One region of the Bacillus sp. CGMCC 1.60114 genome, then DNA from elsewhere that is predicted to be linked to it. Evidence: a T-box and tRNA genes for the amino acid it is inferred to sense, from the RefSeq annotation. Region 1 holds a T-box; the other holds one or more tRNA genes.
What was found. A T-box is a leader RNA that pairs with one kind of tRNA and senses whether it is charged. The one in region 1 lies ahead of metG (methionine--tRNA ligase), so its partner is inferred to be a tRNA-Met.

Region 1 (16,199 bases):
TTTGTGTGATTGATTTTTCGATTACTTGAGTACCGCTATTTGCATGATCAGAAGTAGTTACAGCAAGTTCAGCGATAGTACCAGCGGATTCAGCGATGCGCTGTACACTAACGGCCATATCATCCATTGCGGTAGAGCTTTCTTCGATACTAGAAACTTGTGATTGAATGCTATGTTCTAATTCAGACATTGTCGTTTGGATATGCGTTGTTGCATCCATAGAGATGGTTGTTTCCTTTAGCAGGCTGTCAGAAGCGGTTTTTACATCAAGAGACGTTCTCTGCACTTGTCCAATGATATGCTGTAAATTCTCTAGCATCTGATTAAAGGAAGCAGCGATATCACCAATTTCGTCATTGCTTGTTACATATAATCTTGCTGTTAAATCACCGTCTTGAGAGGCAAGCTCTTTTAACTTTGTATCAATTTGTTGAATTGGTTTTACAAGCTTACCAGAGAACGACCATGCTATGATGATTGCAATGATTGTACAAAGAATGAGAGAAATAAAGATAATCGATTCAACGAATGCAGATGAATCTTTTATTTGTTGGACGAGCTGATCACATTTCTTATTTTCATCATTACTATATTTTGTGAAATTACCGATTACTGTATAAACAGTTCCATTTTGTTCAGCGGTAACTTTTTGTGCTTCTTCCCATTTGCCTTCGCTAGTAAGAGGAATCACTTTTTCATTAATAAAACGACTCCACTGTGCTCCTAAATCGATGGTATTTTTTATATCTTGAGAAGTATTTGGGTCGTTTAGTAGTTTTTCTTTTGTATCGTCTAATAATTTTTCCATTTCGCGATACTTATCTAGCTCGGCAGAATCGTGCTGTAATAGATAGCCTCGTAACGCTGAGATTTGTACTTGATATGCCTCACTGCGTTCTTTTAAGAGTGTTGCTTTTGGTGCAATATCTTTTTGTAATTTGTTTGTTATATTTTGTTCATTTGTGGCAAAGAAAAGAATAAGAGCTAATGCGATGCCGAATAAAGCACAAATTGTACCCATCATAAACATAAGTTTTTTACGAATACCAATGTATTTCATAATTATAAGTCCTCCTTTTTAATAATTCTTTTATAACGATTAATGTATATAAAAATTTAAAAGAATGCTTTATTTCGATTGTGTTTGAAATAAAGCATTCTTCTCTCTTAGGAATTATAGCAGACACGATATAACAGGAAAAGTGAGAAAATGAAAGAAATTATTTATTTAGATATATCATGCTGCATAGGGAAGAATAGATAGACGTTTAATATTATTTATCTCGCTACTCGAGAGCAGTAAGACCCCCACCTCACGATTCAGAGAAAAGCGAAGAAGCTAGGTGGGGGATAACTGCTGGCATGCGTCCGATTGGTGAGAGCTTTCCATCAGTGTGGGATGAAGAAACCCCCTCACTGATGGAAGTTTCACTTTATAAAGTTGCTTCAGGATTATGACTCCGTTTTAAAACGAGCAACGAGTATTTCTAATTCTTCTACAGCATGTTTCATCTCTTTAGACATTATAGACATATCTTTCGTTACATTTACTTGCTCATCAGCAGCACTTGCAGTCTGTGTTGTTTCGGCTGCAACTTCATGTGAAATGGAAGAGATGTTATTAAGCGAAGCATTCATTTCTTCTGCACTTGCAGCCATTTCTTCTGCAGTCGCAGAAACTTCCTGCATTTGTGAAGATACTTCATTAATTTTTTCTACAATGGTTGCAAAAGAAGAACCAGCTTCTTGAATGATTGAAATTCCTTCCGCGGCTTCTATTTGCCCTTCTAGCATCATCGTGTTTGCAGTGCTTGTATCATTTTGAATATGGCGAAGTAATTGATTAATATCTGTTGCAGCTGTTTTAGACTGTTCTGCAAGCTTTCGCACTTCATCTGCAACGACAGCAAATCCCTTTCCCTGTTCCCCGGCACGTGCTGCTTCAATAGAAGCATTTAAGGCAAGAAGATTTGTTTGTTCTGCAATATTAGAAATCGCTTGTACAGCATGATCAATAGAGTTCGTATGTGTAATAAGGCGCTCAACAACTTCAGATGTTGCATGAACAGCTTTGTGGATGGTACCCATTTGTGTAATAGACTTTTCAATGACGTGACCACCATCATTCGCTTGTTCAGAAGCTGCCACGGCAAGTTCGGCAACAGTAGAAGCAGATTCAGCGATGCGCTGTACACTAACAGTCATATCATCCATAGCAGTAGAGCTTTCTTCGATGCTAGCGACTTGAGAGTGAATACTATGCTCTAATGTTGACATTGTTGTTTGAATATGAGTTGTTACATTCATAGAATGTGTTGTTTCCGTTAACATATTTTCAGAAGCTGCTTGCACGCTTGTAGCTGTTTTTTTGACCTGGTTAATAATGTTTTGTAAGTTTGAAAGCATGTGATTAAATGATGCTGCAATCTCTCCGATCTCGTCTTTACTACGTATAGGAAGGCGAGCTGTTAGATCACCGTCCTGAGATGCAAGTTCTTTTAGTTTAGAATCAATTTCTCGAATTGGTTTTACAAGTTTACCAGAGAACCACCATGCTAGTACAAGAGCTATTATTGTGCATGTGATAAGTGAAATGAAAATAATCAATTGCATTAATGTTGATGAATGCTTAATTTGATCGATTAATTCATCACGTTGTGCATTTTCCTGCGCTGTATATTTTGCGAAATTTGCTAAAATGGTGTCTCTAATTTCATTTTGTTGCAATGCAATTTTGGTTGCTTCATCCCACTTTCCTTCTCGGGTAAGAGGAAGGACTTCATTATCCATTACGCCACGCCATTTTGCACCCATGTTAATGGTATCCTTCAGTTCTTGTGGAAGACTCTTATCGCTTGTTACCTTTTCTCGTGTATCAGCTAATTGTTTTCCAGCTTTATTAAATTGCGCTAACTCTTTTTCATCGTGCAGTAATAAATAGTTTTGTAAACTAGCGGCTTGAGCTTGAAACAAATCTCCGCGCTCTTTTATAATAGTTGCTTTGCGAGAAACATCAGCTTGTAATATTTCTGCCTGATGTGCTTGGCTCGTAGCAAAGAATAAAATTACCGCTAAAGCGATGCCAAATAATGAACAAATGCTTAGTAGCATAAAGACGAGTTTCTTCCGAATACTAACATACTTCATTTGGAACCATCCCTTTTTATCTTTTTATTAGAATTTATATATATAATGAAAAGAGAGCGCTTTGTTCTGTATGAATAAGAGTTGCACTGTATTTAAATAGGGCATGGAATAGAGTGTTAATCTTGCACGTAATGAATCAAGATTGTTTACGTATGTTCACTGGAATTATAACAAACGGCATAGGGGAGAGGAACAGATGGATGCTTTTGTTCAGAGAATGTATACATTTGTATATAAAGTTATAAAGTTATTTTATGAAAATAAAAGTATGTATTGTATGAATCAAATTGTTGCTGTATAATCCCAAATAATCGATAGGAACCTGATATCTGTTAATAGGTGGATTTGTTGTGATATTGCTTTTGACTGTGTGTCAAAAACATATACGGTTATCCTATTTGATAGTAACCTTCAACCTCGACTTATATGCGCTATATAGAAGAAAAACTCTCTTCATTTTGAAGAGAGTTTTTCTATATATTTTTGGCGATTAGTGTGTATAATCCAGGGATGCGATATTCAATTCCTTCCGGAGCGTGAGGTGGAAAGGCCCATTTTTGCCGTGCACCGCATTCTTCTGTGAGCTCTTCGATACGGAGTCCTGCTTGGGCAATTTTTGTTACAATTTCTCCTAACGTCCATCTGCGAATTATATTTTTAGGTAAAGAGGAGCGCTCTGATTCTGATAAGAGCATACTGTAGGCTACATCTACTTCGATTACATTTTCATCAAAGTAATTACCATTTGCGATTGCTCGGTTATCTTCTATTTGCAGAAGCTTTGTATACATTGGGTGATAGTCGCGTAAAAGGAATGTTCCACCTTGTTTTAGTAATTGAGAAATAAGTGTAAATAAAGGTTCTAAATCTATGAAATAGTGGAGTACACCAAGTTCAAGTAATACTACATCAAATGAGCCTATTGTTTTTTGTATATCGAGTACATCAGACACGATGTATTCAATATGTCTTCCAGCAGCTGCGGCAAGTTCTCTAGCGTATGTTGCATTACTCTCTGAAATATCGACAACTGTTATTTCTGCCCCTAATAATGAAAGGGCAACTGCCTTACTTCCTTTTGACCCCATTAAATTTATAATACGTTTTCCTTTCACCTCACCGATGTAAGGTACATAATAAGCAACCTCGGCGGCCGGGTTTTCCTGTATTTGCTTGCCGAAAGCATGCGGCGTTCCATGGCGATTTGTCCAAGCTTCATAAGCGGCTTTACTCCAGCCAGCTTTATTTTTTGCGCTTAATTGCTGTTGATTCAAAAAGATCTCTCCTTTCCGTGAAGGAGTATAAATTCTTCGGGAACATGGAAATTCCTTCCGATAGGATGGATTGTAATTTTTTTTGTAATAACACGAACAAATAGTTTGATTTTTCTGTTTGATGTTATAAAATGTAAATTATATATGAAAAGCGTTGAAGAGGAAAAGTAGAATGACCCCATTCTTTCCAGAGAGCTTCGGTAGCTGAGAAGAAGCAAGAATGATCATTTGAACAATGGCCTCTGAGCTTCGTCCTGAACTTATCAGTTGATAATAGTAGGCGGCGACGAGTATTGGCTCTCGTTATCAAAGTCACAGTATACGAGCAATAGTTGCTCCGTACTTGCAGAGGTCAATCGTGTGAGCGATTGATGAAATAAGGTGGTACCACGACTGTATATACAGCCTCGTCCTTATCTTTTTAGAAGATAAGGACGGGGCTTTTTTATTTTTAAAGGGGGAATGTAGGATGAATATTTTTATTGGAGGCGCTTGGCCCTATGCAAATGGTTCATTGCACCTTGGTCATATTGCTAGCTTACTGCCAGGAGATATTTTAGCGCGTTATTATCGGTTAAAAGGGGACAATGTGCTATATGTATCAGGAAGTGACTGTAACGGTACACCGATTACAATTCGCGCTAAGCAAGAGGGAGTAAGTGTAAAAACAATTGCGGATCGCTATCATGAAGAATTTGAACGATGTTTTCAGAAGTTAGGTTTTTCCTATGATTGTTATACACGTACTGACTGTATTCATCATCATGAAGTGGTTCAACATATCTTTTTAGAGCTGCTAGAAAAGGGACTTATTTATAAAAAGAATGTAGAACAAACATATTGTGAGACTTGTGCGCAGTTTTTGCCAGACCGTTATGTGGAAGGGATTTGTCCGCACTGCAGTGCAGGAGCGCGTGGTGATCAATGCGATGCGTGTTCTGCTATTTTGGATCCGATAGATTTATTAGAGAAAACATGTAAACTGTGCGGCAGTGCACCGAAAATTAAGGAGACGGAGCATTTTTATTTTTCATTAACTTCATTACAGCAGAAGCTAGAAGAATATGTAGAAACAGTAAAGCAAAGTGGTACGTGGCGTGAGAACGCCGTGCAGCTGACGCAGCGATATTTACAAGAAGGCTTACAAGACCGTGCTGTTTCAAGGGATTTACCAATTGGGGTGAGCGTTCCAGTTGTCGGGTACGAAGATAAGAAGGTGTATGTTTGGATTGAGGCTGTGTCTGGTTATTATTCAGCAAGTAAACAATGGGCACAAGAAACAAACGATGATGATGCACCATTTTGGCAAAAGGATACACGAACGTATTATGTTCACGGCAAAGATAATATTCCATTTCATACAATTATTTGGCCAGCTATTTTGCAGGGGATACAAGCAAAATCATTACCAGAATATATTGTCTCAAATGAATATTTAACGGTAGAAAAAAGAAAGTTATCGACGAGTAAAAACTGGGCTGTTTGGGTTCCGGAAATTTTGAAGGAATATCATCCTGATTCGATTCGTTATTTTTTAACTGTAAACGCACCTGAAAATCGAGATACAGATTTTTCGTGGCGAGAGTTTATTTATAGTCATAATAGTGAATTGTTAGGAGCATATGGAAACTTTGTTAATAGAACGCTAAAGTTTCTTGAAAAATATTACGAGAATATTGTACCAACTGGACAAATCAATCAAGAAATTGAAGAAAAGCTAAAAGGATTATATGTGGAAGTAGGACGATTGATTGAAAAAGCGCATTTTAAACAAGCGCTAGAAATCATTTTTGAAACGATTCGCTATGCGAATAAATATTTCGATGAAAGACAGCCATGGAAACAAATTAAAGAAGAAAGGATAGAATGTGACGAGACAATGCGAAATTGTATGCATTTTATAGTGAATTTTGCACAGTTACTAGCACCGTTTCTTCCGTTTTCATCTGCACAAGTACAACAGATGTTAGAAGTTTCTCAGAGCAAATGGAATTACATTGCTGAATGCCCAGCTTGTATTTCGAATGTGTCACCTCTATTTGAACGTATTGATGTGAAGAAAATTGAGGAGGAAGTAGAAAAGCTGTACGGGTCTTTAGGATAAAATAAATATCTAATTAGGTTAAAAAGCGTGAAATTCGTATATGTTTGAGAGAACTTTAAGATTTTATGAATTTGTCCAAGCAGTTTTTTGAAATTTTCATTTTATAGTAAAGGGAGCTATTCATATTTTAATGGAAAAGTTAAGGAATCAGGGCATATAAAAACGTTAAAATATGAAAGCCCCTTCTATTATCTCTATAAAAAGGAGGGAAATTTGAAAATGGATTTTGGTAAAAAACATGAAAATGATGAACGGCCGACTGTCGTTTTTGAAAGAGACGGAGAAAGATTTGTTGTCATGCCTTCTCCATCTGAAAAAAAGAAGAATGTGATTGTCATCAACAACCAGTTTACTAGTGCACCAAATACTACACAAATCGCGAGCGGGGCTGGACGAAACAGTGCTGCAGGGAATAATGCTGCTCTTGATTCATCGAATAGTGAACAACAACAAAGTGTGGGAGCTGAGGGAACAGCGAGAAATACAGGTATAGAAGGTAATCAGGTTGAACCGCACAATGAACATGGACATGGCCACGATGAGCAAGAAAATGTGATTATTATCAATAATCAAGTCGATATGGGTAAGGAACAATCTTCTGCTACTCAGGTTGCAAGCGGGGCTGGAAAAGACAGTACAGCTGGAACAAATGCGGCAATTGAAAGTTCCAATACGAAACAGCAACACGCTGTTGGTGGCGCTGGTACGGCAGAAAACGATGGTGAGAGAGGCGACCAAATAGAAGCCTAACCTAACTCCCTGAAACAAGCCTAAAGAAAATTAACTTCTTATAATTTGCGTTATCGCGATGACATCCTAAGCTTGCTACAAAGCACGAATCAAGATATTATTTCTTACCTTCAGGAATAAATGGCAAGTAAGGTATTGAGCTAATGAGTACTTTAGTAACTATCGATAGCATTAATTATGTGAATGAAAAGTCCCTTCAGATCTTAAAATGTACCCTTTGTAAAGGACATTAAAAAAGTCTAGGTGACTTTAAGAAGATGATCTCTGTATTGCACAGGGGTCATCTTTTTTTATCCCGCTATTCGTAGGCAGTAAGACCCCACCTCAAGATTCAAAGAGAAACGGGGAAGATAGGTGGGGGATGAAGAAAATCCCCACTGATTAAAGTTTCACTTTATGAGACAGCACGCTGAACGCTTTTTCGTTTTTCTTTTCTCATTGTGAGATATTGCGGCGCAGCGATGCCAAGTAAAATGCAAATAATTCCGCACCATTGCAGCGGTGATACAACTTCATGTACAAGAGTAATAGAAGCAATGATAGCGGTTGGTAATTCAGCAGCTCCCAAAATGGTGCCAAGTCCTGTACCTACTTTCGGTACACCGATTGAGAAGCAAATAACGGGAACGACAACGCCAAATAAACCTAGAAAGAGCCCGTATTTCCAAAGCCCAGCTTGCAGCGCTCCATTTGTTAAAAAGGTTGGCGGAAATATAAGGCACACAATAAGAGCAGCACTTGTTGTCATAAGGAAGCTTTTTGTATAAGGTGGTACGTCTGTTGCGATGCGGCCGCTTGCGAATATATAAAACGAAAAGGAAACAGCAGCGAGCAACCCGAAGATGATTCCTCTTGTTGATAAGCTATGTCCTAATCCTTCAAAGACACCACCGGCAAAGAGTGTACCGATGAATAAAATGATAATAGATACAATTTTTTCTCGGCTTGGGAACGTCTTGTTTGCTACTGCTTCAATAAGGACACCAATCCATGTGAATTGAAATAGTAGGACAACCGCAATGGATGCCGGTAATTCTTCAACAGAAATCGCGTAGAAAATTCCTGTCATACTCATTGTTGATCCGACTGTTAACAGAGAAAAGAATTGTTTTTTTGTTACTGTATGACGTGAGAAGAACAGGACGAGTAGTAACAGTCCTACCCAGCCAAACACATATTGTCCGCCTAGCAATTCATGGGCAGAAAAACCATCTAAAAAGCCGAGTTTAAAGATCGTAGAAAGAACGCCGTAGCTACAGGCGCCAAATAATACTAGTAATGAATAATTCAGTTTTCCCATAATAGATCCCCCTTTGTAGAATAAAAAACGCCCGCTGTCCATAAATGGACAACGGGCGAACGAAACAGAGTCAAGGCTCTACAAAATTTCACCTCTCACAAGCAAGTGTGAGTTTGGATATTACATTCTATATAAGATTGTAGCTGTCATCCTTTTTTTCGTCAATATATGAAAAGCAGGATGTAAGGAACTGTATTTTGAAATATAAAGTATTACGGATGTATGGAAGGTGAGAGAAGATATTCGTTTTTACAAGAATGACGCAAGAAGAAGCAGAAGAAGAAATTGCAGCATGTAATGAGCGAGCGGTTAAGGTGTATAAGAAAGCTGGATTTGTGCCGGTTCAAACGTTTCTGTAGTAAACAATTGGGAGTGAGTATGAGTTTGTAGAGATGATTTCCAAATAGTATATAAAAAACTCTCCTTACAAAAATGTAATCTTACTGTAAGCCATTACGATGGTAGTTTCGACAAAATCTATTATACAATAAAGGTACAAAATCAGTACGTGCTAGAAGAATGAGGAGAAGGAGAGAGTGATATGGAATGGATTCATGACTTGTTTCAACAGCACGCATACTATGTTGTACTTATTGGATTGATGCTAGAGTATATTGCACTTCCGTTTCCGGGAGAGCCGACATTAGCGTATGCAGGGTATTTGGCACATACTGGTGAGTTACATCTAGTACCACTAATCTTTTTATCTTTTGTGGGAACAAGTGTAGGCATGACAATTCAGTACTTTGTAGGAAATAAGCTTGGGATGCCATTTATACAAAGGTACGGAAAATATGTCTTTTTAACACAGCGTAAAATTGATCTAACGAATAAATGGTTTGATAAGTACGGTTACTTTTTAATTTTTATTGGTTTCTTTATTCCTGGTGTACGTCATTTTACTGGATACTTTGCAGGAATTATTAATTTACCACTTCGCCGCTTCGCGATGACGATTTATTCTGGAGCACTGCTTTGGGCATCATTCTTCTTAGTAGGCGGTTATTGGTTAGGTGGAAACTTAGATAATATTTTTGGAGCAATTGAAGGCCATATTGGAAAGATTATTATTGGTGTTGTTGTGGTCGTGGCAGTAGGTTTAGCGATAGGATTCCGTAAACAAATTAGACGCGCACTTGTGCAAACAGTAAATTGAAAATATCCATTCTATGTCAAGAAAAGCAATGCTTAAAAGAGAAGCGTTGCTTTTTTGTTATGTAAATCCCTTTGTCGCATAGAAAAAAGAGGAGAGTTAGCAAGGTATGCTAGTTCTCCTCTTTTTATTTATGAAACCTTATCTTTTATAGATTGGTAGAGTATGTTTCCCTTGAATTAAGTTCCACTCATCATTACTTTTTAGAAGCTTAACATTTAATAATACTTTGCCATCTGCGATTTCAATATCAATTTGACCTTGTTTACCAAATTGATCAAAATCTAAAGTTGCTTTATTATTTTTGAATGTTACAGTACCGTCTACATATGCTATATCTTCAGCGTTATCGGAATAAGAAGATACGCCGACAACTGCTTCGTTTTCAGAGATAGGACTAATTTGCATCATTGTGAAAGCTGGACCGATATACGGTGGTTTTTTCGGCAGTTCTTGTTCTGACCATGTTCCTTGCACGTTATATAGAATAGAAGTTGGTTTTGCATCAGAGTTCCATGCACCATCTTTATCGAGATAGTACCAATGTAATCGATCGTCGACAAACCATCCAGTTTTCATAGCGCCGCTTTTATCAAGGAAGTACCATTTGTTTTGATCAAGAACCCAGTCTGTTTGCATAACACCCTTTGCATTTAAAAAGTACCATTTGTTTTGATCAAGAACCCACCCAGTTTTCATAGCACCGTCGTTATTTAAATAGTACCAATCATATGGTGAATCTTGATGCCATCCAGTTCTCATGACCCCGTTTTTGTCAAGAAAATACCATTTGCCATTATCAAAAATCCATCCATACTGCACAGCACCATTTTTATTAAGGAAGTACCACTTTCCATCTTGTTTTAGCCATCCAGTGTGCATAGCGCCACTTTTATCTAGAAAATACCAATTCGGTCCTTCTTGATGCCATCCAGTTTTCATAACTCCATTGTTTTCAGCAAGGAAATACCAATTGTTACTTGTGTTTATCCATCCTGTTGCTGTTTTTCCATTTATGTAATAATACCATGCTTGTTGTTTTTGTACCCAACCAGTTACGGGAGTAGATTGTTTAGTTGTCTCTGCATAAGCATGAGGCTGTATTGCGCTAAACAATATACCTGCAGCAAATAACATACCAGCAATTTGTTTTTTCATAATTATCTGCTCCTTTATTGGGGAATTCTCTTTCCCTACTACTAATATATCTAGTTATTAAAACAAATTCAATACTTTTATTACAGGGATGTTACAAAATTGTTAAAAATATTTCTTGAATATGTATGAAATGTTTCTTTTGGTAAGGGTATTATTCATTAGTATTTGTTAATACCGAATAAAATCACCGTTACCATTAGTATGCAAAGGAGTTCTAAAATATTTCTTGCTAGCTGTTTCTATTCCCTTCTATTATAGAAGAAAGAAATTCGTCAAAATCAGCAGTGTGATTTTGATTCGCTAGCATTTTTTTATAGGATGCTAGGAAAGTCTTTTAGTTAAATATTTTAAAAGTGTAAGTGTATATTTTGCAAAGAAAAAGAGGAGAAATGTAATGAGACGAATTATTGCATCAATATGTGTAGCAGGAAGTTTATTAATAGCACCTATACAAAGTTTTGCAGAAGTAAATACAGGTGGAAATCAGCAAGCTGTTGTAAAAGATGGCTGGGTGTTTGAACAAAACAATTGGTATTATTATGCGAACAATGTGCCAGTAAGCGGCTGGCAAAAAATTCAGGGAACATGGTATTACTTTGCGAGTAACGGTGTAATGAAAACAGATTGGTATTTTGATGGAACGAATTGGTTTTATATGAATAGCAATGGTGGAATGGAAACAGGCTGGCAAAAGATTCAAGGAACGTGGTATTACTTTGCGAGTAATGGTGTAATGAAAACAGGTTGGTATTTTGATGGAACGAATTGGTTTTATATGAATAGCAATGGTGGAATGGAAACAGGCTGGCAAAAGATTCAAGGAACGTGGTATTACTTTGCGAGTAATGGTGTAATGAAAACAGGTTGGTATTTTGATGGAACGAATTGGTTTTATATGAATAGCAATGGTGGAATGGAGACAGGCTGGCAAAAGATTCAAGGAACGTGGTATTACTTTGCGAGTAATGGTGTAATGAAAACAGATTGGTATTTTGACGGAACAAATTGGTTTTATATGAATAACAATGGTGGAATGGAGATTGGTTGGCAGAAAATAGGTGGGACATGGTATTACTTTGAGAATAACGGTGTATGGGTTGCAAGCAATGCTGCTGACTATTTATATACAATAGGAGAAAATCAACAGCTTATTCTTGTGACAGCAAATGATTACGGAACTAGTAAGGCGAAAATTCAAACATTCGAGAAACGAAATAATAAATGGTATCCGGTGTATGCTGCTATGCAGGGATATATTGGACGCGACGGATTTGCTTATACGATGTCAGAAGGAGGAAAAAGTTCTCCGCGCGGTAAATATACAATTGGAACAGCTTTCGGTCGCTACGGTAACCCAGGAACAAAACTACCATATCGACAAATTACGTCAAATGATGTTTGGGTGGATGATTCTAATTCATCTTTATATAATACGTGGCAGCAAAAACCAGCGAATGGTCGTTGGAGCAGTGCCGAAAACATGGATATTCCTCAATATGATTATGGGTTTGTGATTAACTATAATACAGAACGAATAGCTGGAGCTGGTTCGGCAATTTTCTTCCATATTTCAGATATGTATACATACGGTTGTACAGCGACATCTCGGGAAAATGTTCTTTCTGTTTTACGATGGTTAGATCCTGCTAAAAGTCCTGTGATTGTGCAAACACCGGAGAGTGAACTGAAATATTACTAAACGAAAGAAAGAGTCCGTCATGGAAGACGGGCTCTTTTTTAAAACATAAAGCCAGAGATGAAAGAGAACCAAAAAGCAGTGATACATATTTGTATAAGGCTCATTATAGCTGTTGTTTTTTGCTTTTTAACTACACTTATACCAAAAAGTATGGCGTAAAGAACAATAAGAGTAGTCCAAAATAGGGAGAGAGAAATGTTAATAAGTAATTGAGGTTCAGGTTTTCCAAGAAGTAAGAACAGAATAGGAGTAAAAATCAAAAGGAATGGAATACAAGCTAGTAGTGTAAACATTGTATTTCTATGACGGATACCTTGAATTACTAATAGAATTGCAATCAATATCATAAGTAGAAGTAAAGCTGCCATAATTTATGCTCCTTTTATAATAAAAGTGTAATTTTACACTTTTATTATAGGGCATAGCATGAAATCTGTAAATATTTTCATAAAGTGAGACTTCCATCAGTGTTGGGGCTTACTGTCCGTGAATAGCGTAATAAAAAAAGAAGGTGATACGAGACCACCTTCTTTTTTATTACGAATTACTTTCCATTTGAATTTGACCTTCATCTTGTAGTAAATCAAAGATATCTGCTATGCAAAATGCGATGAACCAAGTCCAAAGACCATGGAAGAATGCTGTACTAAGTTGCAGAGGTAAATCATAAGTTGTTGTTGAAAATGAGATACAACCACCGACAATTCCAATCATTGTTAAAAGTGTCGTTTTTCTTGCGTTTTCTTCCGGATTGAAGAGGAAGAAAGTAAACGATCCTAGAATTGAAGCGCTTACAATAGAATCGATTCCATTCATATATAAACTTTCACCAGTATGAGTATTTGTCCAAAAGCATACGAGACCGCCTGCTACGGCAAATAATGTTGCGATTATAAATCTAAATTGTTTGTTCATACGTTCATCTCCTTTATCATCATCATTTGAACAGGAGGACCTGAATTTTAATTAATAGAAATTAAATAAGATGCTATATTTATTATCTACTTTTACAATATATACATAGTATAACATGTTTTAGATTTGAATAAAAATAATTATCTGATATTTCTAGTTTTTGATGTTTTGAATTTATCTCGCTATTCGTGGGCAGTAAGACCCTCACCTCAAGATTGAGAGAAGCGAAGAAGATAGGTGGGGAATGAAGAAAACCCCCACTGATGGAAGTTTCACTTTATGTGTAAAATAAAAACGCAAGGACCTACTCCTTGCGTTTTGTTATACACGTTTAAATCGTCCAACCACTTCTACGGTTTCTGTAATGTTAATAAAAGCACGATTATCAACGTGACGGATTAGACGTTTAATTTCTCCTAGTTCATAGCGTGTAACAACTGTGTAAATCATTTTTTTCTTATGATCTGTATATCCACCTACAGCATCAACCATTGTTACACCGCGAATCCCGTTGTGTAGTAATGCTTTTTTAATGGCATCTCCTTTTTCTGTAACGGTCATCACTGTTAATTTAATATGTTTTGTATGAATGGCATCAATGACTTTACTTACAACAAATCGGCTAATAAGTGTGTAAAGTGTAATATCCCATCCAAAAATAAAACCACCGACTGCAAGTAGAATAAGGTTAAAGCCAAAAATAATGGATCCAATAGAAATATCTCTATGTTTTGCTACAATTAACCCAATAATATCGAATCCACCTGTCGAAGAAGCAAAGCGGAAAATGATTCCCGTTGCAGCTCCGCATAATACACCACCAAAAACAGAAGACAACAAAACATCCTCAGAAAGTTGATGAACTGGAATGATATTCATAGCAAGAGTCGATACAGCAAGAAAGTATGCTGTTAAAAAGGTTGTTTTCTTTCCTAAGTAAAAATAGCTAAGAAAGAGCAGTGGAATGTTTAATAAAAAGATGAGTGCACCAATACTGTAGTGCATTAAGTAACCGATAATCATCCCAACGCCAGCAAATCCGCCACTAATCATATGGTGTGGAATAAAAAACATATTCATTGAAACGGCATAGAGAATTGAAGCAACTGAAATAACAACAAGTTGAATGATGAATTCTAAATGCAATGTTTTTGCGGCTGGGAATGATAAAAAGGCGGTATCGGGAACGTAATCGGCGTCTCCTAGTTGGCCCATAGTCTGTTTTCATCTCCATATTCGTTTTTGATTACAAGAAGAGAATAATGCTTTTTTCAAAAACTGACAATAGTTTTATTAGTATACGAAAATTTTATAAAATTTTTACAATTTAAGTGTATGAATAAAAATATAAATATGTAAAATATAAGGAATTTACATGTTGAAGTAGTATGATATAATCCTGTCATAAGGATGTGAAGAGATGGAATTTCTGTTGCAAGATGCAATGTTATATATATCTGTTGTAACAACGGCGCTTTGTGTATTAGAAGTCTTATTTCTTACTAATGTTTCGAGTTTTGTGCGTCAGCAAGCATATAGAGGCAGACAGAAAGCTTTCGCAGTCGTTGAAACAAGTGAGGAGCATATAGGGAATATATCATTTTTCTCTATCTTTCATAAACATGGAATGGCCCGCTCAGTCCGCAGGCAAGAAGCAAGTGGAGAGAGTGAGGATGTAGGTCCGTATATACCAATGTTTCGCTAAAGAAATATGAAACATTGGAGGAATCATATATATGTTTAAATCATACCGAGCTCGGCTCGTAAGTTTATCTTTATTACTTGTTGTTGTTTTATCTGGTTGTAGTAATGCAAGTGCGAATGCAGGACCAATTGATGCGAATAGTCCAGGATTTTGGAATCACTATATTGTATATCCAATTTCTGTTATGTTGCAGTTTGTGGCGCACCATTTGCCGAATCATAGCTTTGGGATTGCCATTATCATCATTACGATTGTAGTTCGTACGATATTATTGCCGCTAACGATTACGCAATATCGCAGCCAATTAAAAACAAAGAAAATGCAGCCAGAGCTTCAGAAATTGAAGGCAAAGTATGGCGATATAACAAAAAATCCAGAAAAACAAAAGCAATATCAAAAAGAAATGATGATTTTAATGAAAACGAGCGGTGTAAACCCGCTAATGGGTTGTTTACCACTGCTGTTGCAAATGCCAGTGTTCTCAGCATTGTACTATGCAATTAGTCATACGGAAGAGATTCGTTCAGCTTCTTTCTTATGGGTAAATTTAGGACATGCAGATCCTTATCACATTTTACCTGTCCTTGCTGCTATGACAACATTTTTACAAATGAAAGTATTTCAGTCTAATATGACAGGAGAACAAGCTCAAAATCAAGTATTGAAAGTCCAGCAGTTTATGATGCCGGCAATGATCTTATTTATGGGATCTGCTGCACCATCAGGACTTGTCTTGTATTGGATTACAAGTAACCTATTTACTGTAATTCAAACTATAGTATTGAAGAAAGTCTTGGATCGTGAAGATGTACAAGTACAAAGTGCATAAGCAAGGTTTGCTTTTATGAAGTAAAATTTTCATCAGCCGGAGAGAGCCGTATCCTCCACTGATGGTTAGGTAAAGGCAGAGAGATAAATAAGACAGTGCTCATAGCGAGCACTGTCTATTTTTTTGATTTCTATCATACCTTTCGAGAGGACTCCCACTTCTAAA
Region 2 (16,199 bases), on a different contig from region 1:
TAAAATCACGACTTTTATCATCAGTAGAAAGTGAGGCAGCATTAGAATGAAAGCAACTGGAATTGTACGTCGAATTGATGATTTAGGAAGGGTTGTTATCCCGAAAGAAATTCGTAGAACTCTCCGTATTCGGGAAGGCGATCCGTTAGAAATTTTTGTTGATCGCGATGGAGAAGTTATTTTAAAGAAATATTCTCCGATTAGCGAATTAGGTGATTTTGCTAAAGAGTATGCAGATGCTTTATACGATAGCTTAGGACATAACGTGCTTGTTTGTGACCGTGATTCAGTTATTGCTGTCGCTGGCGTGTCAAAAAAAGAATACTTAAATAAAAGCGTTGGAGATTTAGTTGAGAAAGCGATGGAAGAACGTAAATCAGTCGTAATGACAGATGAAAGCGAAATTTCCATTATCGATGGAGTAACAGAAAAAGTACAATCTTACACAATTGGTCCGATTATCGCAAATGGTGACCCGATTGGAGCTGTTATCATTTTTTCAAAAGAAGCCATCATTAGTGACGTAGAACACAAAGCTGTTGATACAGCAGCAAGTTTCTTAGCAAAACAGATGGAGCAATAAAGGGATATTCTTTTTACTTATGATTAGCCCATAAATTGGGCTCATGCAGGCGGTCGTGTTTTGTGATACACGTAAACATACCGCCTGTTGGAATGAAATTATATATTTTTGCAAAGGTAGCATTTTGCTACCTTTTTTACGTGATAGTATTCAAAGTCGAAGGCCGCTTTTTTCTTTGTGATATAATACGTAGGATGAGTATAGAAAAAAGGGAGATTGTATGGTCATGGAGACGAAGAAGTACCACGCTTTTTGGCGCGGAGCGATTATATTAACAATTGCCAGCTTTGTTACAAAAGTATTAAGCGCTTTTTACCGTATTCCATATCAAAATATAGCTGGTGATATTGGTTTTTATATTTATCAGCAAGTTTACCCGTTTTACGGGTTTTGTTTAATTTTAGCGACATATGGTTTTCCAATCATTATTTCAAAAATGATTGCAGAGCGTTTAGAACGAGGAGAACGGAAAGAGGCAGAGTCCATTATATGTGTTTCTTTTTGGTTTTTATTAGCTATCGGAAGTATTGGATGTATTGTATTATTTCTTGGGGCACATACAATTGCATCTTTAATGGGAGATGCTCATTTGGACAAGTTAATTCGTACGATTGCATTTTCTTTTTTATTAATGCCATTTCTCTCTGTAGCACGCGGTTATTTTCAAGGATTTGGGAATATGGTACCGACAGCTGTATCGCAAGTAATAGAACAAACCATTCGTGTATCCATTATTGTATTTTTATCATTATTCCTTATAACAAAAGGATTTGATTTATATACGGTGGGAGCAGGTGCTATGTTTGGTTCCATAGCAGGTGGTTTTATCGGTGTAATTGTATTGTTTTTTTATTTGCGAAATGATTTTCGTGCTATTTTTTTGCAAAGTTTTAAAGCGATTCGCAATAAAAAGGTCATTATTCGTACATTATTTTGGCAAGGAATTGCTATTTGTATTAGTAATTTAGTTTTAATTTTTATGCAAATGGCGGATTCTATTTCATTTTATAGTTTACTTGTTCAGAACGGAGAGCCGGTAGAAATAGCAAAAATGTTAAAAGGTATATACGATCGCGGCATTCCTCTTATGCAGCTTGGGACGGTCGTGACAACGTCATTTTCCCTTTCTTTAATTCCGATGATTACAGCTGCAAAAGAGAGAGGAGATTATGTGTTTATTCGCGAAAAAGTACAGCTAGCAATGAAAATTACATTTGTGATTGGACTTGCTGCATCATTAGGACTCGCGAGTATCATTCGTCCAGCAGATATTATGCTATTTGAGAATAGCGCTGGCTCCGATGTACTAGGGATTTTATCTATTTCTATCTTGTTTAGTTCGCTCGCGATTACAACGGCATCCATTTTGCAAGGAGTGGGACAAACGGTAAAACCAGCTTTATTTGTTGTAATTGGTGCGTGTGTAAAGCTATTACTCAATTGTATACTCATGCCGCATTTTGGTGTAATCGGTGCAGCAATTGCAACTGTGATTGCATTGATGTGCATTGCATTACTGAATAGCATGCTGCTGATTCGAATTGTTAATGATTCACTTATGCAGAGAAAGTCTATTGTAGGTATGATAATTGGCGCTTTAAGTATGGTGTTAGTGCTTGCTGGATTTATGTATATGTTTGAATGGTTTGGCGTGCAAGTTAATGAGGAACATAGAAAAATCGCGATGATTCAAGCTTTATTAGGCGTGAGTGTTGGTGGTTTGCTATATGTATTTTTAATTTTAAAGCTGCGTGTATTTACAGCAAAGGAACTTGGTGCATTTATGAAACATGAAAAAGTACAAAATTCGTTGAAGAAGAGTGGATAGAGGTGGGCTTTATGAGAAGAACAATTACAATTTTAGGATTAGGGGCTGGTGAATTAGATCAGCTTACAATGGGCGTATATCGCAAGGTGAAAGAAGCCGCGCATATGTATGTTCGAACAAAAGAGCATCCAGTTATAAGAGAACTTGAGAAAGAAGGTGTATTATACACATCTTTTGATGATATATATGAAGCGTATGATACGTTTGATGAAGTATATGAAACGATTTCTAACACATTGATTGAAAAAGCTAAGGATGCTGATATTTTATATGCAGTTCCAGGTCATCCACTTGTAGCAGAGCGTACTGTACAGCTTTTGCTCCAAAAAGGGAGAAAAGAGAATATTGATGTACGTATCGAAGGTGGACAAAGCTTTTTAGATCCAATGTTTGCAAGTTTAAAAATTGATCCAATTGAAGGGTTTCAGTTGATTGACGCAACGTCATTCGAACGAGGGCAATTAGAGCTTCGTCAGCACTTGATTTTTTGCCAAGTATACGATGCGTTTATTGCATCTGAAGTCAAACTAACATTAATGGAAATGCTTCCAGATGATTATGAAGTATATATTGTAACTGCAGCTGGAACATCGTTTGAACAAGTGAAAAAAGTACCGCTCTATTTATTAGATCATGAGGCAGAGCTTAATAATTTAACAAGTGTGTACGTGCCGCCTGTACTAAATCGACAGTCGCTATACCAGCAATTTGATGTATTGCGTAATATTATTGCAGAGTTGCGCGGACCAGATGGATGCCCGTGGGATAAAAAACAAACGCATCAATCGTTAAAGAAATATTTAATTGAGGAAGCGTATGAAGTGTTAGAGGCCATCGATGAGGAAGATGATGATCATCTTGTTGAAGAGCTAGGTGATGTTCTTTTACAGGTGATGCTTCATGCACAAATTGGTGAAGATGAAGGTTGGTTCTCGATTGATGATGTAATTCGTACGTTGTCTGAAAAAATGGTGCGTCGTCATCCTCATGTATTTGGAGATGTTAGTGCAGAAACTGCAGCTGATGTTGTTGTGAATTGGGAAGAAATCAAGAAACAGGAAAAAGGGAATATAAAAGAGTCTATTTTATCAGGTATTCCTAAAAGTTTACCTCAGCTAATGCGCGCCTATGAAATTCAAAAAGAAGCAGCGAAGGTTGGCTTTGACTGGGATGATGTCGAGCCAATGATGGAAAAAGTAGGAGAAGAATGGGGAGAATTTCAACGTGAAGTGACAGCTATGGATGAAGAGAAGATGTTAGCGGAATTTGGTGACTTAGTATTTGCGTTTGTAAATATTGCCCGCTACTATAAAATCAATCCGGAAGAAGCGCTTCATAAAACAAATGAAAAATTTATGAATCGTTTTTTATACATGGAAGCAAAGGTTGCTAGTATGGAGAAAGAAATGAAAGATCTTTCTTTAAAAGAGCTCGATGCACTATGGGAAGAGGCAAAACGAATAGAGAACGAATAAGGGGGAGTCGTCATGCGTTTAGATAAATTTCTAAAAGTATCTCGTCTTATCAAAAGAAGAACGTTAGCAAAAGAAGTTGCGGATCAAGGTCGCATTATGATTAATGGCCAGGCTGCAAAAGCTAGTTCAACTGTAAAGGTAGAAGATGAATTAACAATTCGTTTCGGTCAAAAAGTTGTTACTGTGAAAATTAATGAATTAAAAGAAACGACAAAAAAAGAAGATGCTGCAAATTTATACACTATTGTTCGTGAAGAGAAAGTTGAAGTAAAAGCAGAAGATAGCTTGTTCTAAAAAAAATTGTCCCCTCATACATTGGTACTAGTATAAAGTTATGGGGGGATGGACGTGAACAAAGGGTATTCAATGTCGTCTTCTAATCAGCAAAATGTTACTGTCGAACATGATATCGTCATGAGAGGAAGACGCATTCTCGATATTACGGGGGTTAAGCAAGTAGAAAGCTTTGATAGCGAAGAATTTTTATTAGAAACAGTTATGGGTTTTTTAACAATACGTGGTCAAAATCTGCAAATGAAAAACCTTGATGTTGAAAAAGGGCTTGTATCCATTAAAGGGAAAATATATGAGATGGCCTACATTGATGAGCATCAAGGGGAGAAAGCTAAAGGGTTCTTTAGCAAGTTATTTAAATGAGCCTAACTATTCAATTATATACAATGCTTTCAATGATTGGAATGGGTGCTTCGCTTGGAGCAGCTTTAGATACGTATCATCGTTTTTTGAAGCGCCGAGAGCGAAAGCGTTGGCTTGTATTTATTTATGATATTTTATTTTGGATTGTCCAAGCTCTTTTTGTATTTTATGTGCTATTGCTTGTAAATGAAGCAGAGCTACGTATGTACGTATTTTTAGCATTGCTTTGTGGATTTGCTGCATATCAAAGTTTGTTAAAGGCAATGTACATGAAAGTGTTGAATTTTCTGATTCACATTTTTGTTCAAACATTTTATTTTTGTGTTCGTGTTTTCCAATTATTTATTGTTAAGCCAATTACAATTTCTATCCATTTAATTATAGCGCTTGCGTTATTTTTATTTCGCCTTTTGGTTGGATTTGGAATGGGATTGTGGCGGTTTATTATGGCGATATTACGTTTAATATGGAAAATTATTTTTATTCCTGTTCGATTTGTTTTTTTTGTTATATGGAAACTTCTCCCTAACCGTGTTAAAATTTTTATAAAGAGACAAGCAGGACTTTTAAAATATGTCAAGAAAATGAAAAAGCATATATCCCTGATTTGGGAGCTTATAAAAAAGAAGTTAGGGGGACCTCGGAAATGAGGGAACTAAGGCAAAGATATGTATCGGAACAGAATCCAATTTCTGCTAAGGAACATATAATACAATCGAACGAAAGCAGAAAGCGCTTGTATCGTCGATTAGCTTTATTTTTTGTGTTTGCTTTTGTAATTATTGCAAGTATCAGTGTGACGTTCTATAAACAAAATAGTTCGCTTGATGCTAAAGAAGCAAAAGTGAAGGAGCTAAAAAAAGAAACGGATACGTTAACGACGAAAGAAAAGAAGCTGAAAGATGAGATTCAAAAGTTACATGACGAGGACTACGTTTTAGAGATTGCTAGAAGAGATTATTACTTCTCAAAGCCTGAAGAGATAATTTTTCCTATTTCTAAGTAGTGGGTGTTGTATTGACACTATATTTTAAGATTATATATAATGAAGTAAAATTTGACTTTTTAACCACTAAGGAGGAGCGTTTTTTTTATGTCAATCGAGGTAGGCAGCAAGTTACAGGGTAAAGTAACAGGTATTACAAATTTTGGGGCTTTTGTAGAGCTGCCAGAAGGATTAACAGGTCTTGTTCATATTAGTGAAGTTGCTGATAATTATGTAAAAGATATTAATGATCACTTAAAAGTGGGTGATCAAGTAGAAGTAAAAGTTATTAACGTTGAGAAAGACGGTAAAATTGGTTTATCTATTAAAAAAGCGAAAGAACGTGAAAGAGCAGAAGGTGAGCAACGCGATAATCAACGCGATAATCAACGCGCTGGACGCCCTGGTGGGCGTAATCGCTCTTTTAACAGAGACAATCGTGGTGGCAATGATAACCGCAACCAAAAAGAAACATTTGAGCAAAAGATGGCTCGCTTTTTAAAAGACAGTGAAGACCGTTTAACTTCTTTAAAGCGTAATACGGAGTCAAAACGTGGCGGCCGTGGCGCTCGTCGCGGATAAAACTTGCTGTTTATTTTAAAATAAAGAGAAGCACCCGGAGTGTTTACTTAGGGTGCTTTTTTATGGTGAAAACAGTGTGTAGAAAAAAAGAATAAAAAATACTTAAAACATGTTGACTTAAAATGATATTTAAGATATTATACTAATTGTCCGTTAAATACGACATGGCGGTGTAGCTCAGCTGGCTAGAGCGTACGGTTCATACCCGTGAGGTCGGGGGTTCGATCCCCTCCGCCGCTATATATTTTTGACGGCCCGTTGGTCAAGTGGTTAAGACACCGCCCTTTCACGGCGGTAACACGGGTTCGAATCCCGTACGGGTCATAAATGAAGAGATCATGCAAATATGCATGATCTTTTTTTTGTGTTAAGAAATTACAAATGTATGTGTTTCTTCTACAAAAATAACTATTATTTTCCGAATATTCAATTACCTTATGAGATCTTTAGGGATAAGCCTGTATATATATGGTGCTATTTTGTATAAAAAGTCGAACAATTATTGTACTACAAACTGTTATTTTGACAAAAATTCCGCAAAATGCCTTTTATAATTAAAAATAATAAAATATGCAGGTGGTGTTCAAAGTATGCCAAGAGCAGGAAGGAATACTGTCAATTCAAATTCTAGTACGCTTGCTATAGGTCGTGGGCAAATGCCAATTGTAAAGTGGACAAGCAAATTAAGATTGAAACTGGAACAAATTTTCTTTCGATGGGGATTTGTGGTTGCGTTGGTTGGTTTTCTTTTAGGAAGAGCATATATTTTAACGAACATTTTACCTTTTGCCTTGCCGTTTTTCGCTGCTGTGTATGTGATGAAACGCGATAAAATGGCTCTTGCATTCCTTGCCCTAATGGCTGGTGCGTTTTCGGTTTCATTAGAAAATTTATTCTTTGCCTTTGCATCTATATTTACATTCTTCATCTATAATATTTTCTTTAGTCGTTTTACAAGTAAGACGATTGGCCTTGTACCATTTCAAGTATTTATTTCTGCATTAACGGCCCATCTTATCGTTGTCTATTTTGCACAAGGTGCAATTGGTATGTATGATCTGCTGGTCAGTACAATAGAAGCAGGATTAAGCTTCGTACTAACAATGATTTTCTTGCAAAGTGTTCCGCTTTTAATAGAACGAAAAGGAAAACAACAATCATTAGAAACAGAAGAAATTGTTTGTTTAATTATATTGCTCGCATCTGTACTAACAGGTACAACAGATTGGTTTATTTATGATTTATCAGTTCAGCATATTTTTACGAGATATTTAGTATTAGTGTTTGCCTTTGTAGCGGGAGCGGCAACAGGCTCTACAGTGGGCGTTGTAACAGGTTTAATTTTAAGTTTAGCGAATGTAGCAAGTTTATATCAATTGAGTTTATTGGCGTTTTCTGGGTTGTTAGGGGGGCTATTGAAAGAAGGAAGGCGAATAGGTGTAAGTTTAGGTTTGTTAATTGGTACAAGTTTAATTACGTTATACGTAGATAAACAAACAAGTATTGTGACGACTTTGTTAGAATCCGGTGTAGCCATTGCTTTATTTTTATTAATGCCTAAATTTCTCATTGAACGTCTTTCTAAGTATATGCCGGGAACACAGGAGCATTCTAATGACCAACAGCAATATTTGCGAAGAATGCGTGATGTAACAGCAAATAAAATTAATCAATTTGCCAATGTATTTGAAGCATTATCTAATAGTTTTTCTGTATACGGATATGTAGAAGATGAGGATAAGGATACGGAGACTGATTTGTTTTTAAGTACAATTACTGCTAAGACATGTCAAACATGTTTTAAGAAGGATCAATGCTGGGTTGTGAATTTTGATAAAACATACGAGTATATGAGGCAACTTATGGATGAAACAGAGGAAGGGACATTACAGAATAATCGTAAACTACTTCGTGATTTTGAAAAATATTGCGTGAGAGGAGCGAAAGTAACGGGTTTAATAGAAGGTGAATTAGGACATTTTTATGAAGGACAAAAGCTAAAGAAACAGATGCGGGATAATCGTAAAATTGTCGCGGAACAACTTATGGGTGTTTCGAAGGTTATGGAAGATTTTTCTAAGGAGATTCAAAAGGAAAGGGAAAATCATCAAGTACAAGAGGAACAAATTTTACAAGCATTTCGTGATTTCGGAGTGGAAGTTGAACATGTTGATATTTATTGTTTAGATCGAGGGAGCATTGATATTGAGATGCTGATTCCTGCTGCATGTAATCAGCATGGGGAATGTGAAAAGCTTGTTGCTCCGATGTTGTCTGATATTTTACGAGAAACAGTTGTTGTGAAACATGAAGACCGATCGGCATATCCGAATGGTTACAGTACAGTATCATTTGGTTCGGCGAAAACATTTTCTGTAGATACAGGGCTTGCTACAGCGGCTAAAGGAGGAGGGTTTGTATCTGGTGATTCCTATGCCATGATGGAATTAAGTGTAGGGAAATACGCGCTTGCTATTAGTGATGGGATGGGAAATGGAAAGCGAGCGCATATGGAAAGTAAAGAAACGGTTAAGTTACTACAAAAGATATTACAATCAGGTATTGATGAGGAAATCGCAATTAAATCGATTAATTCTATTCTTTCATTGCGAACGACGGAAGAAATGTTTACAACATTAGATTTAGCGATGATTGATTTACGTGATGCAAATGCTAAATTTCTAAAGATTGGTTCTACTCCAAGTTTTGTAAAACGTGGCAATCAAGTATTTAAAATAGAAGCAAGCAACTTACCGATGGGGATTATTGAGGATTTTGAAGTAGATGTTGTTGGTGAACAATTGAAATCTGGTGATATTTTAGTAATGATGAGTGATGGGATTTTTGAAGGTGCAAAACATGTAGAGAATCATGAAGTATGGATGAAGCGGAAGATTAAAGAATTGGAAACGGAAGATCCGCAAGAAATTGCTGATATTATTATGGAAGACGTAATTCGCACTGACAATGGATATATTAATGATGATATGACAATTGTGGTAGCAAAGATAAAAAAGAATATGCCAAAATGGGCGACGATTCCTATCGTTAGTAAACAAGCGCAATAAAGTGAAGCAACCATCAGTAGGAGGGTTACCTCTACTGATGGTTAGTTGAACTAAGCGGGTACATGTCAGCGGTTATCCCCTACCTATCTTATCTGATTTCCCATACTATTGAGTTGGAAGTCTTATTGTTTATTGGAGCAGGGCTCAGGAATATATCCGAGCCCTGTTTATTATATATTCATATGTTTAATTTTCCTTATTTCTGAATCAGAAGAAAAAAATTATCCCGCATTAACGGGCAGTAATACTCCCACCTTAAAATTTGGTGAAAGCATTGTCTAGCTCTAGCAGCTAGAATCTCCGGTCGTTTCGCCCCCTCGGACGAGGCGAAAAGCACCTCTCTGTCGAGGCTCCAAAGTCATGCGATTCTGAGCGAGCCGCTTCCGCTTTTCTAAAGAAGTTAGGTGGGAGATAAACTGCCCGTAAAAGCCCGATTAGTGAGGGCTGATAATCAGTGGGGGATGAAGAACCTCCCCACTGATTAAAGTTTCACTTTATATGTAAGATAAATTGTGAAATTTATACATCTTTGTTTTGCAGAAAGTTTGTAAAAGTTGTACCATTATAATTAAGGGATGCTATCGTTTTAGCTCAATGAAAGGTGATTGCAGCATTGAAAGATGAATTCGTTAAAAAGGTAGATGCTTTTGTAGAAAGGCATAATTTGTTAGAGGCACATTCTACTGTTGTTGTGGGTGTATCAGGAGGGCCAGATTCTTTAGCGCTTTTCTTCTATTTGTTGGAGAAGTGTGAAGAGAAGCAGTTGCAAATTGTGGTCGCTCACGTTGATCATATGTTCCGCGGTGAGGAATCACAGCAAGATTTACAGTTTGTGAAACGGTTGTGTGATGAATTTCATGTTACCTGTGAAACAATACAAATTGATGTGACGCGATATCAAAAACAAAACCAAATGAGTGCACAAGTTGCGGCAAGAGAATGTCGATATGCATTTTTGGAAAGAATAATGAGAAAGTATAATGCACAGTATTTAGCTCTTGGCCATCATGGTGATGATCAGGTTGAGACAATTTTAATGCGTCTTGTACGTGGAAGTACTCCGCAAGGTTATGCTGGAATTCTTGCAAAGCGCGCTTTTAATAAAGGTTTTTTGATTCGGCCTTTGCTAGCAGTAACGAAAGAAGAAATTCTTGATTATTGCAACAGAAAAGATGTTGAACCTCGCATTGACCCTAGCAATATAAAGGAAACGTACACACGGAATCGATTGCGAAAGCACGTTCTTCCTCATTTAAAGCAGGAGAATCCAAATGTTCATGAACGTTTTCAGGCTTTTAGTACGTTTATGCAAGAGGATGAAGCATATTTGCAGGAATTAGCTTTTAAAAAAATGAATAAAGTAATTAAGAAAAAAGATGCAAAAAGAATAGTCTTATCAATTCCTGCATTTGAATCTATGCCTATACCTTTACAAAGGAGAGGGATTCAACTAATATTAAACTATCTTTATGAATATAAGGTTCCACCTTCTCTTTCTTCTGTACATATTGACAAGGTGATTGAGTTTTTCAAACGAACCCATCCTTCTGGTATGCTTCATTTTCCTGGCGGATTGGAGATTGTTCGTACATATGAAGAATGTAGTTTCCGATTTGGAGAAGAAAAAGTTACTTTCTCTCCTTGTGTGTTACAAGTGCCGGGAAAGGTAACATTAGTAAATGGTGATGAGCTCGAAGCGGAGATTAGCAATTGTGTACCTACTATGGTGAATGATATGACATTTATTGCAAAACATAATGAAATAGCATATCCACTTATTGTTCGTTCGAGAGAAAACGGGGATCGAATGTCGATTCAAGGTATGAATGGTACAAAGAAGATAAAGTCCATTTTTATTGAGGCGAAAGTACCGAAGGAAAAAAGGGCAGACTGGCCAATTGTTTGTGATGCCAGCGGAAATATTATTTGGGTTCCATTGTTGAAACGATCCGCATTTGCTATTTCGCAAGAAACAGTAAATAAGGATACATATATTATTATTCATTACAAAAGCAAGGAGTCTTCCGGGAGGATAATCAAATGATGAATCAAGATATTGAAAAAGTATTAATTTCTGAAGAGCAAATACAAGACAAGGTAAAAGAACTAGGTGCAATTCTTGCAGAGGATTATAAAAATACAGTACCTCTTGCAATCGGTGTATTAAAGGGTGCAATGCCATTTATGGCAGATTTATTAAAACGAACAGATACATATCTTGAAATGGATTTTATGGCTGTATCTAGCTACGGTCATTCTACTGTTTCAACTGGTGAAGTAAAAATTTTAAAAGATCTAGATACTTCCGTAGAAGGACGCGACATTTTAATTGTAGAAGATATTATCGACAGCGGTCTTACATTAAGCTACTTAGTGGATTTGTTTAAATATCGTAAAGCAAAATCTGTGAAGATTGTAACATTATTAGATAAGCCGTCTGGTCGAAAAGTTGATCTTCAAGCAGACTATGTTGGATTTACTGTTCCACATGAATTTGTTGTGGGATATGGATTAGACTATAAGGAGCAATATCGCAACCTTCCTTATGTTGGAGTATTAAAACCAAGCGTATATTCAAATTAATAATATAAGCTTACAATTGGATAGGAATGTTTTTCTATGGTACTATTTACTATTATAGTTTGTATGCTGTGAGAGGAGGTTAGGGATGAATCGGATCTTCCGTAATACCATCTTTTATTTACTGATATTTTTAGTGGTAATTGGTATTGTGAGCTATTTTAATGGTTCAACGCAAAAAACAAAACCAATTAGCTACGATAAATTCATTGCTAAACTTGAAAAGGGTGAAGTTCGTAATGTGCAACTTCAACCAAAAAATGGTGTATTTGAAGTAAAAGGACAATTCAGTACTGACAATCAAGGACAACAATTTGTAACTTATGCACCTAATACTGAAGAATTACAAAAGAAAATCAATGACAAAGCACAAGGTACTGAAGTGAAATATCAACCAGCAGAAGAAACAAGTGCTTGGGTAACATTCTTCACTTCCATCATTCCTTTTGTAATTATCTTCATTCTATTCTTCTTCCTACTTAACCAAGCGCAAGGCGGCGGTAGCCGTGTTATGAACTTCGGTAAAAGTAAGGCGAAGTTATACAATGATGATAAGAAAAAAGTCCGTTTTAGAGATGTAGCTGGAGCGGATGAAGAGAAGCAAGAACTTGTTGAGGTTGTAGAGTTCTTAAAAGACCCTCGTAAGTTTGCTGAGGTTGGTGCTCGTATTCCGAAGGGTGTTTTATTAGTTGGACCTCCGGGGACAGGTAAAACATTGCTCGCGCGTGCTGTTGCAGGTGAAGCTGGCGTTCCATTCTTCTCTATTAGTGGTTCTGATTTCGTAGAGATGTTCGTCGGTGTCGGTGCTTCTCGTGTGCGTGACTTATTTGAAAATGCAAAGAAAAACGCACCTTGTATCATTTTTATTGATGAAATTGATGCAGTAGGTCGTCAACGTGGAGCTGGTCTTGGTGGTGGTCACGATGAGCGTGAGCAAACATTAAACCAACTTCTTGTAGAAATGGATGGTTTCGGAGCAAATGAAGGTATTATTATCATTGCTGCAACAAACCGACCTGATATTCTTGACCCAGCGTTATTACGTCCAGGACGCTTTGACCGTCAAATTACAGTAGATCGTCCAGATGTAAACGGTCGTGAAGCGGTGCTTAAAGTACATGCCCGCAACAAACCGCTTGATGAAAATATTGATTTACGTGCTATAGCAACACGTACACCAGGCTTTTCCGGTGCCGATCTTGAAAACTTATTAAACGAAGCGGCTCTTGTAGCAGCGCGACAAGATAAGAAGAAAATTGATATGAGTGACATTGATGAAGCAACTGACCGTGTTATTGCTGGTCCAGCTAAGAAAAGTCGTGTTATCTCTGAGAAAGAACGAAATATCGTTGCATTCCATGAGGCAGGACATACTGTAATTGGTGTAGTACTTGACGAAGCGGATGTAGTTCATAAAGTAACAATTGTGCCACGTGGCCAAGCTGGTGGATATGCAGTAATGCTTCCGAAAGAAGATCGTTACTTCATGACAAAACCAGAATTGCTTGATAAAATTACTGGTCTACTTGGTGGACGAGTGGCTGAGGAAATTGTATTTGGAGAAGTAAGTACAGGCGCTCACAATGACTTCCAACGTGCAACAGGAATAGCTAGACGTATGGTAACAGAGTTTGGTATGAGTGATAAGCTTGGACCGATGCAATTTGGTAGCTCACAAGGTGGTCAAGTATTCTTAGGAAGAGACTTCCATTCTGAGCAAAACTATAGTGATGCAATCGCGCATGAAATCGACATGGAAATGCAAAGCATTATGAAAGAATGTTATGCTCGTGCAAAAGAAATTCTTACTGAAAACCGTGATAAGCTTGATATTATCGCAAAAACGTTACTTGAAGTGGAAACGTTAGATGCAGAGCAAATCAACCATTTATATGAACATGGCACATTACCAGAGCGTAAAACATCTTCTGAAAGTGATGTAAAAGTGAACATCTCAATGAAAAAGGAAGATGAAGCGTCAGAAGATAACAAAGAAACGAAGGAGTGACAATTGTCACTCCTTTTTTCTTTGTTATCCCACTATTTTTGAGCAGTAAGCCTCCGCTTCAAGAGTGAGAGAAAAACGAAGGAGGGTAGGTGGGAGATAAAGAAAGCAGAATTTTTACCTTATGTAACTGAACTTAAAAATTGAAAAAGGGAAATGGATTTTTGTAAAATGGTGAGGATAGGAAAGCTGAACATGTATATAAATATGGTATGATGAGGTTATAAGTTCTGTACATATTGCGCAAATATACATTAAATAAGATAAGTGGTGAGAATATGATTTTCGTATTGGATGTAGGAAATACAAATGCAGTACTTGGTGTGTTTGAAAATGGTAAGCTTCTTCAACATTGGCGTATGGAAACAGATCGTCATAAGACGGAAGATGAATATGGGATGCTTGTGAAGCAATTACTTGAACACGAAGGAATTACTTTTCATGATATAAAAGGAATTATTATTTCTTCTGTTGTACCGCCTATTATGTTTGCTTTAGAACGTATGTGTGAAAAATATTTTAAAATTAAGCCTCTTGTAGTGGGGCCTGGTATTAAAACAGGTTTAAATATTAAGTATGAAAATCCGCGCGAAGTAGGTGCTGACCGCATTGTAAATGCGGTAGCGGGTATTCAAATGTATGATAGCCCGCTTATTATAGTCGATTTTGGAACAGCGACAACATATTGTTATATTGATGAACATAAACAGTATATGGGTGGTGTCATTACACCAGGTATTATGATTTCAGCTGAAGCTTTATATAATAGAGCAGCGAAACTTCCGCGTATTGAAATTACAAGACCAAGTAGTATTATTGGAAAAAATACAGTAAGTGCAATGCAAGCTGGTATTTTATATGGTTATGTTGGACAGGTAGAAGGTATTGTAAAGCGAATGAAAGAGGAAGCTAAACAAGAACCGACTGTTATCGCTACAGGTGGATTAGCAAAATTGATTGCAGAGGAATCGAATGTTATTGATATTGTCGATCCATTCTTAACACTTAAAGGTCTATACATGTTATATGAGCGTAATGCAAATTTACAACATGAGAAAGGTGAATAAATGCCAATGAAAGATTATTTAGTAAAGGCGCTAGCGTTTAATGGAGAAGTTCGTGCTTATAGTGTGCACACAACAAATACGGTGAGTGAAGCGCAAAGACGTCACGATACATGGAGAACTGCTTCTGCGGCACTTGGTCGTTCTTTAACGGCGGGTACAATGATGGGTGCAATGCTTAAAGGTGATCAGAAACTTACAATTAAAGTAGAGGGTAATGGTCCTATTGGTCCGATCTTAGTAGACGCACATGCGAATGGAGATGTACGTGGTTATGTAACGAATCCGCATGTTGATTTTGAAGCGACAGAGCAAGGGAAACTACGTGTATACCAAGCTGTAGGAACAGAGGGTTTTTTAACGGTTATTAAAGATATTGGTATGCGTGAACCATTTATTGGTCAAGTTCCACTTGTTTCTGGTGAATTAGGAGAAGATTTCACATATTATTTCGCTGTTTCTGAACAAACGCCGTCTTCTGTTGGTGTTGGAGTTCTTGTTAATGGTGATGATAGTATTTTAGCTGCGGGTGGATTTATTCTACAAATTATGCCTGATGCACAAGAAGAGACAATTTCAGCTCTTGAAGAACGTCTGAAAAAAATTCCACCTGTTTCTAAGCTTGTTGAACAAGGTTTAACTCCAGAAGAGTTGCTATACGAGCTATTAGGCAAAGATAATGTGAAGATTTTAGAGACGATGGATGTACAATTTAACTGTACATGTTCTCGTGAACGTATTGAAGGCGTATTAATGAGTTTAGGGAAAACAGAATTAACGCAAGTGCGTGATGAAGAAGAAAAAACAGAAGTGCATTGTCATTTTTGTAACGAACGATACAACTTTTCTAAGGAAGATATAACAAAATTAATAGAAAGTTTGTAAGGGAGAAAAAGGTTATTTGTCTATTTGAAATCATCTAAATAGATTGACAAATAACCTTTTCTTTGACAATATGTATATAAATCCAATAAAAATACTTGGTGTTGGGAGTGACGGAGATGCGAGTGGCACAATCAGTTTCAGATTTAATCGGAAAAACGCCAATTGTTAAATTGAACCGCATCGTAGAAGAAGGCAGTGCAGATATTTATTTAAAACTAGAGTTCATGAATCCTGGAAGCAGTGTAAAAGATCGAATTGCATTAGCGATGATTGAAGATGCTGAGAAAAAAGGACTATTAAAAGAAGGCGATACAATTATTGAACCTACAAGTGGAAACACTGGGATTGGTTTAGCGATGGTAGCGGCGGCCAAAGGATATAAGGCAATTCTGGTTATGCCGGAAACGATGAGTGTTGAACGCCGTAATTTATTGCGTGCTTATGGAGCAGAATTAGTGTTAACGCCAGGATCAGAAGGAATGGGCGG

Region 2: it has a tRNA-Met gene. The T-box ahead of metG (methionine--tRNA ligase) is inferred to sense a tRNA for this amino acid. The anticodon was not compared.

What each region holds. Positions count from the first base shown of each region.
Region 1 is NZ_JBHTHG010000003.1:110,841-127,039, reverse strand. Features, by position in the region: gene ACFQZ1_RS00775 (methyl-accepting chemotaxis protein) at 1-1,060, opposite strand, end outside; gene ACFQZ1_RS00770 (methyl-accepting chemotaxis protein) at 1,453-3,147, opposite strand; gene ACFQZ1_RS00765 (class I SAM-dependent methyltransferase) at 3,621-4,421, opposite strand; T-box leader at 4,567-4,839, shown strand; gene metG (methionine--tRNA ligase) at 4,891-6,525, shown strand; gene ACFQZ1_RS00755 (hypothetical protein) at 6,745-7,275, shown strand; gene ACFQZ1_RS00750 (EamA family transporter) at 7,670-8,575, opposite strand; gene ACFQZ1_RS00745 (DedA family protein) at 9,117-9,731, shown strand; gene ACFQZ1_RS00740 (PspC-like choline-binding domain-containing protein) at 9,870-10,886, opposite strand; gene ACFQZ1_RS00735 (cell wall-binding protein) at 11,281-12,585, shown strand; gene ACFQZ1_RS00730 (hypothetical protein) at 12,624-12,953, opposite strand; gene ACFQZ1_RS00725 (DUF3938 domain-containing protein) at 13,123-13,500, opposite strand; gene ACFQZ1_RS00720 (YitT family protein) at 13,822-14,715, opposite strand; gene ACFQZ1_RS00715 (hypothetical protein) at 14,921-15,205, shown strand; gene yidC (membrane protein insertase YidC) at 15,237-16,034, shown strand.
Region 2 is NZ_JBHTHG010000008.1:25,873-42,071, forward strand. Features, by position in the region: gene spoVT (stage V sporulation protein T) at 47-583, shown strand; gene ACFQZ1_RS05375 (putative polysaccharide biosynthesis protein) at 810-2,411, shown strand; gene yabN (bifunctional methyltransferase/pyrophosphohydrolase YabN) at 2,423-3,886, shown strand; gene ACFQZ1_RS05385 (RNA-binding S4 domain-containing protein) at 3,899-4,180, shown strand; gene yabP (sporulation protein YabP) at 4,253-4,543, shown strand; gene yabQ (spore cortex biosynthesis protein YabQ) at 4,540-5,193, shown strand; gene divIC (cell division protein DivIC) at 5,190-5,549, shown strand; gene ACFQZ1_RS05405 (S1 domain-containing RNA-binding protein) at 5,637-6,110, shown strand; tRNA gene ACFQZ1_RS05410 (tRNA-Met) at 6,277-6,350, shown strand; tRNA gene ACFQZ1_RS05415 (tRNA-Glu) at 6,363-6,434, shown strand; gene spoIIE (stage II sporulation protein E) at 6,701-9,178, shown strand; gene tilS (tRNA lysidine(34) synthetase TilS) at 9,792-11,222, shown strand; gene hpt (hypoxanthine phosphoribosyltransferase) at 11,219-11,761, shown strand; gene ftsH (ATP-dependent zinc metalloprotease FtsH) at 11,847-13,766, shown strand; gene ACFQZ1_RS05440 (type III pantothenate kinase) at 14,042-14,830, shown strand; gene hslO (Hsp33 family molecular chaperone HslO) at 14,837-15,712, shown strand; gene cysK (cysteine synthase A) at 15,829-16,199, shown strand, end outside.